DNA from 2 places in the Thioalkalicoccus limnaeus genome. Region 1 is predicted to be linked to the other one. Evidence: predicted binding sites of a transcription regulator. Region 1 holds the regulator's gene; the other holds the start of a gene.
What was found. Region 1 encodes FNR, which switches genes on or off when oxygen is low (the NO sensors DNR and NnrR bind a similar motif). Its sites were predicted from a motif close to TTGATNTANATCAA; they were not measured.

Region 1 (3,411 bases):
AGGGCGTTGTCGCGCCCCTCCTCGACCCGCATCTGGCGGATCGCCTCGAGAAAGGGCAGCGACTCGATATCGCCGACCGTGCCCCCGATCTCGACCATCGCGATATCGGCCTCGTCGGCACCGAGCCGGATGCTCGCCTTGATCTCGTCGGTGATGTGCGGGATCACCTGCACGGTGCGACCGAGGTAGTCGCCGCGACGTTCCTTGCGAATCACGCTCTCGTAGATCTGACCGGTCGTGAAATTGTTGTTGCGGCCCATGCGGGTGCGCACGAACCGCTCATAGTGCCCCAGGTCCAGATCCGTCTCGGCCCCGTCGTCGGTCACGAAGACCTCGCCGTGCTGGAACGGGCTCATGGTCCCCGGGTCGACGTTGATGTAGGGGTCGAGCTTGATCAGGGTCACGCGCAGCCCGCGCGCCTCCAGCAAGGCGGCCAGCGAGGCCGACGCAATACCCTTGCCCAGCGACGAGACGACGCCGCCGGTGATGAAGATGAACTTGGTCGCCATAAGTGGGGGAGGACGAAGGATGGGACAGCCCCGTAACCCGTAAAGCTACCAAATCTGACGAGACGCCTCAATCCACTGTCGCCTCTCGGCCGCCCGAGCCGCCACCTCGCACAGGCCCGGGCGGTCGCTCCCGAACGCCCTTTCGCAGCATTGATACAGACTATTGGCCCCCTTCACAATCATCAGGGGCCTTCCTATAATCGTGGGAGTTTCGCCAACTTGCGGAGCTAACTCGCCGCGCCGCTCGGGTCGCGGTCTCACGACAAGACCCTCAACGACGATATCAATTGGAGAGAGTCAGAATCATGAAAAGGTTAGCAAAAGTGATGGGTATCGCGGCAATCGCCGGGGTCGCCACCTTCTCGATGACCTCGGCCCAGGCCTGGTGGGGCGGTCCGGGCTGGGGGCCAGGTTGGGGAGGACCCGGCTATGGCCGTGGCTACAACGACTGGTGGAACGACATGTTCGGCGACGGCTATGGCGACTTCAACATGAACTTCAGCGGCGGAGGCCGCGGCCTGGGTCGCGGCTATAACCGGTACCGCGATTGGTATGGCTATGGCCCCTACGGCTGGGGCGGACCCTACGGCTACGGCGCGCCCTATGGGTATGGCGCACCCTATGGCTGGGGCGGTGCCCCGCACTATGGTTGGGGCGCGCCGTTCGCGGCGCCTGCGGCCCCGGCAACGGATGAAGCCAAGTAGTCACTGAGCCCCGCGAGCTGTGACCGGGGTGCTGAGCCCTCGGTCACAGCCCACCGGGTCGCGATTCCCACCCGCTCTCTTTCCCACCCTGGCGAACCGGAGCCACCGGTCCCGGCTCCCCGCTCGCGGCGCGAGCTTCATATCGAAGCCCCCCGGGCAGCCACGGGACAGGTCCCGATGCATCGAGCCCCCAGACCCTCGGGTTCGTTGCGCTTTGATCTAATTGCCCGTCGCCCAGTTGGCTAGCCGGGTGGGACCAAACCATGCTGAGCTCATGGACTTGATTTGCTTGATCCAGGTCAAATAAGGATCCAAAATACCCCCAACAACGCGCGAGGGGGCCGCTTTGACTCAGCACAAGGTGATTTCATTCGAGACGATCCGGGTCGCCTGCCGGAACTGCAACCTCGCTACCCTGTGTCTACCGATGGGGCTCTGTCCCGAGGACGTCGAACGACTCGACGGCATCGTCAAACGCAGCCGCCCCCTCCACCGCGGCGATTATCTGTTTCGCAGCGGCGAGCGGTTCCGCTCTCTGTACGTCGTCAAGACCGGCTCCGTAAAGACCTATTCCCCGAGCGAGGAAGGCGGCGAACAGGTCTTGGGGTTCCACCTGCCCGGCGAGATCATCGGGCTCGACGCGATCGAAAAGGACTGCCACATCTGCTCGGCACGGGTGCTAGAGACCTCGGCGATCTGCGAGATCCCCTTTGCTCGGCTCGAGGAATTGACCTGCTGCATCCCGTCGCTGCAGCACCAGATGTTTCGCCTGCTGAGCAAGGAGATCGGCCATGACACCGACATGCTGCTGCTGCTCGGCAAACGCAATGCCGAGGAACGCCTAGCGGCCTTCTTGCTCAGTCTCTCCCGGCGGCTCCAGAAACGCGGGTTGTCGCCGTACGACTTCTACCTGAGCATGTCCCGCCACGAGATCGGGAATTACCTCGGCCTCGCCGTCGAGACGGTCAGCCGTCTCTTCACCCGCTTTCAGGACGAAGGCCTGCTGCACGTCGACCGCAAGCACGTCATGATTCGAGATATCAGCGGCTTGGAATCGATCGTCGGCCATCAGCCGCTGGAAGGGAATCAGCAACGGTCCTCTTGAGCCATCGAACACGGAAAGCCAGTTCATCCGTGCGGCTTTGGCCTCAACCCGTGCGACAGGGTCGACGCACGAGCGCAGAGGGTCGACGAGTCTCGCCGGCCAGTGCGCCCCGCCCTAACAGGTCTTTGCGCGGTTCGAAAATCAGGATCAGACCCTCGGCGATCTGCGCCACAGGCAGTGACCGCCGCTGGCCTTGTCGATCGCAGCGAGTTGTCGATCATGCGCGGCGAGTTCCGCATCGTTGGCCCGAACCACCGGCAAGCTCGGCCGGCCGACCGGTAACCGCGCCGGGGCACCGCGACGCTCCGCCCGTTGAACCGGCGACTCCTGCCCCGCCCCGCCAAAGAACAAACTGACCTGCCCGCCGGTCATCGCGAGATAGACGTCAGCGAGGATCTCCGCGTCGAGCAGGGCGCCGTGCCGATCCCGGTGCGAATTGTCGATGCCATAGCGCTTGCACAGCGCATCCAGGCTGTTGCGCTGACTCGGATGGAGGGTTCGCGCGAGGACCAGCGTGTCGGTCACCGAGCACAGTTCGGCGAGCGGGCGCGCATCGCCCCGCCACCGTTTAAGCTCGTGGTCGAGAAAACCCAGGTCGAACGAGGCGTTGTGGATGATCAGCTCGGCCCCTTCCAGATAGCCCAGCAGCTCATCGGCGATATCGCCGAAACGCGGCTTATCGCGCAGAAAGGCATCGGTGATGCCGTGAACGGACACCGCTCCGGCCTCGATCTCGCGATCCGGTTGCAGATACTGATGGAAGGTGCGACCCGTCGGACGGCGATCGACCAGTTCGACACACCCGATCTCGATGATCCGGTGACCCGCCGCCGGATCGAGGCCGGTGGTTTCGGTGTCCAAGACGATCTGCCGCACGATGGTGCCCTCAGCAGCCGGGATGAGACCAACTCAGATCAGAACCAGGTTGTCGCGATGGATCAATTCGGGCTCGACCAAGACCCCGAGGATGGCTTCGAACCGGGAACTCGGCTGGCCCTTGATGCGGGTCGTTTCCAGCGCGTCGTAGTTGATCAAACCACGCGCGATCTCGCGACCCTGCTCATCGACACAGGCCACGACCTCGCCGCGCTTG
Region 2 (3,411 bases), on a different contig from region 1:
TGCTTGACGCCCAGATGCAGCAGCGCCAGCAGCACGATGATCGCCTTCTGCTCGTACCAGGCGATGTCGTAGGAGATCGGCAGCTCGTTGATGTCGTCGACGCCGAAGACCTCCTTGAGTTTGAGCGCGATGTAGGCCAGCGAATAGGAGTCGTTGCACTGCCCGGCGTCGAGCAGGCGGGGAATGCCGCCGATGTCGCCGAGATCGAGCTTGTTGAAGCGATATTTGGCGCAGCCGGCGGTCAGGATCACCGCGTCCTGGGGCAGGGCCTGAGCGACGTCGGTGTAGTAGGAGCGCTGCTTGTGGCGCCCGTCGCAACCGCCCATGACAATGAAGCGCTTGATCGCGCCGGTCTTGACGGCCGCGACGACCTGCTCGGCCAGGGCCATCACCTGGGCGTGGGCGAAGCCGCCGACGATCTCGCCGCGTTCGAGCTCGGTCGGTGGTGCGCAGGTCTTGGCCAGCTCGATCAGCGCCGAGAAATCTTTCGCGCCGCCGGCAGGACGGTCGGCGATGTGTCGGGCGCCCGGCCAGCCGGCCTGGCCGGTCGTGAAGAGGCGGTCGCGATAGGCGTCCTTGACCGGTGTGATGCAGTTGGTGGTCATCAGGATGGGGCCGTTGAAGGCGGCGAACTCCTTGTCCTGCTGCCACCAGGCGTTGCCGTAGTTGCCGACGAAGTGCGGATATCTCTTGAAGGCCGGGTAGTAGTGCGCCGGCAGCATCTCGCTGTGCGTATAGACATCGACCCCGGTGCCCTGGGTCTGCTCGAGCAGCTCTGCGATGTCCTTCAGGTCGTGCCCGGAGATGAGAATCCCCGGGTTGCCGCGCACGCCGATGTTGACCTTGGTGATCTCGGGATGGCCGTAGGCACGGGTGTTGGCCTCGTCGAGCAGGGCCATGGCCGTGACGCCGACGGCACCGCACTCTTGCACCAGCGCGAGCAGCGCCTCGACGCTCAGGTCGCGCGTGGTGGCGGCCAGCGCCGCGATCATGAAGTCGTAGATGTCGGGCCTTTCGCAGCCGAGGATCGCGGCGTGGTCGGTGTAGGCCGCCATGCCCTTGAGCCCGTAGATCAGCAACTCGCGCAGCGAGCGGATGTCTTCATCGGCCTGCGCCAGCACGCCCACGACCATGCCCTTGGCGTCGTACTCGGCCGGCGTGCCGGTCCAGTTGACGGCGTCCAGATGGCTCGCGTAGCCGATCTGTGCCTTGAGCTCGTCGCGGCGCGCGATTGCGGCCTGGATCCGCGCCTCGAGCCGCGCGTCATCGAAATTGGCGTTGGTGATCGTGAGGAAGAGCGCCTCCGTGATGAAGCGTCCCGCGCCCTTGTCGGGCTGGCCGCGCTTGCCGGCCTGTTCGGCGACCACCGCGAACCCCTTGAGCAGATGGACCAGGAGATCCTGGAGGTGGGCGGTCCTGGAGTGCTTGCCGCAGATCCCCGTGGTGGTGCAACCGTACCCCTTGGATGCCTCTTCGCATTGGAAACAGAACATGCTCATCGGAAACTCGCTCATCGTTGGTCGGAGGAAGGACGTCGATGGCAACCAGCCTGCCAGCTTGTTCAACAAAGCGACTTGATTCGGGTCAAGGCGTCCGGGTCGGCACGGGGCCGTGAGACGGAGGAGCCGAGGGGCAAGGGTCGAGGATCTCGTTTCATCTCTGCTTCCTGAGACGGCTGGGCGCCGTGCTGTCTGGATGCCCGGGGCAATGACCGAGCGCCGCCCGCGTACGCTGGGTCAGAAAGTCGTGCGACAGGCGGCCTTCTGGTCGGGATCACCACCAGATCGTACACTCGTCCGCCCCGCTCATTGTGGTCCGCTGTTCCGGTTGCACTCCCCTCCAGCGCGTGCTCCGAGTGTCGATGAATGCGCGACGGCGGGTCGTTCGAGCTCCGAGGGGAAGTCAGGGTCGCAGCGCTTCACCCGACATCGCGTTGTTGCACGATGTCGGCCGTCACAAGGAGGTCGATGGCCACGATCGAGCACTTCACGGAGATAGGTGGGCTCGCCGCGATAACATTTACGTGATTCACGATCCGTCGCCGACCAGCAGCCTGAGGATCAGGAGGGTCGTCGGAACGGCGGTGCGGCCACCGATGTCGATGCCCCGATTCGAACGAGCTCGAGATCGAAGGTCAGGTCATGGCCGGCAAGGGGGTGGTTGCCGTCCATGATCACGTTCTCGTCGTCGAGGGCAACGACCGTGAAATTTGCGGTCTCCCCCTCGGGGCCCTGAGCCCGCAGCCGGGTACCGACTCGCAATTCGACCTCCACATCGATCATGTTGCGCGGCACCGTCAAGTTCATCGCCCCGTCGAGCTCGCCGAAGGCGTTCTCGCATGGGATGGTGATGGTTTTCCGCTCACCCTCGTGCATGCCGAGGATGGCTTCCTCGAAGTCCGCCAGCATCGTGCCTCGACCGATGGTGAATTCGAGCGGTTCTTGGTCGCGTGAGGAATCGAAGTGGGTTCCATCGGCCAAGGTGCCGCTGTAGTGGACTTTGACCGTATCACCGGGCTTGGCGGTTGCCATGACTCTTTCTCCGGTCATCGAAGTGTTCGACGGGATCCAGACCGGCTCCAGATGCGGGTGCGGTCTCCCCGCGGCCAGTCGACCCTGATGGTTCGTCCCGAAGGTGTTTGGGGCTTTCGTCGCGTATCTTCGAGGGTCTGCGATACGCCTGACTCCGAATTGGGTGCATAAGGAATCGAGTCGTCGAGGACCGTGGATCATCAGTGCCTCAGATCGGTAAGGTGCAGGTGCGGAGACGGGAACACAAGGCTTGCCCGAAAGAGCTCCGGGTCAGCGTCCGTCTATCGATTCGACGAGCGACCACCAAGCGCGAGGTTTCGGAGTGAAATCCCTGGTCCGGTTTGTAACTGCGCGGCCGCCCGGGCGAGGGTGAGGCGTCAGACCTCGAGTTCGGAGATACGGTGCCCCCGCCGATATCGAAAGGCTGACCTCCCGGTCAGCCGGTTTGCCGCTGAAAGAATCCCGTGGGGTCTCCGGTCTCCTCTGAAGATGATGGCAAACCCGCCGAGGGTTGTTTTTCGCTCTCGAAATCGACCGGGGCCTGCGTCATCTGTGGTAATTGAGTGTTTTAGTGGGGTATAGTTGAGGCCCGACTGGCACTCGGCGACTCTCGCTTCGATGCCTAGTTTCAACTTCGTGGAGATCAAGACCATGACCAAGAAGACCATGACTCCGGCTGGTGCATTGGTTGGCGTTGCCCTTGTCGGCAGCTTGGGTGCTCTTGGCGTCGCGCAAGCCGGCGAGAACCCGTTCGCGGTGCAGCCGCTCGGACCGAGTTACGTGCAACTGGCCGAGGGCCAGTGTGGTGAAGGCAAGTGTGGCGAGGGTAAATGCGGCGGCGGCCCGGACACCGAGGGTAAGTGCGGCGAGGGCAAATGCG

Region 2: a site for FNR is predicted at 1,575-1,588, ahead of hcp (hydroxylamine reductase). Genes of this name have one in related genera too.

Annotation. Positions count from the first base shown of each region.
Region 1 covers NZ_JBDKXB010000001.1:108,240-111,650, reverse strand. Annotated here, with positions in the region: gene pyrG (CTP synthase) at 1-509, opposite strand, end outside; gene ABC977_RS00485 (sulfur globule family protein) at 815-1,213, shown strand; gene fnr (fumarate/nitrate reduction transcriptional regulator Fnr) at 1,560-2,318, shown strand; gene dnaQ (DNA polymerase III subunit epsilon) at 2,466-3,194, opposite strand; gene proB (glutamate 5-kinase) at 3,228-3,411, opposite strand, start outside.
Region 2 covers NZ_JBDKXB010000004.1:244,713-248,123, forward strand. Annotated here, with positions in the region: gene hcp (hydroxylamine reductase) at 1-1,499, opposite strand, end outside; gene ABC977_RS05400 (FKBP-type peptidyl-prolyl cis-trans isomerase) at 2,061-2,531, opposite strand; gene ABC977_RS05405 (HvfA family oxazolone/thioamide-modified RiPP metallophore) at 3,183-3,411, shown strand, end outside.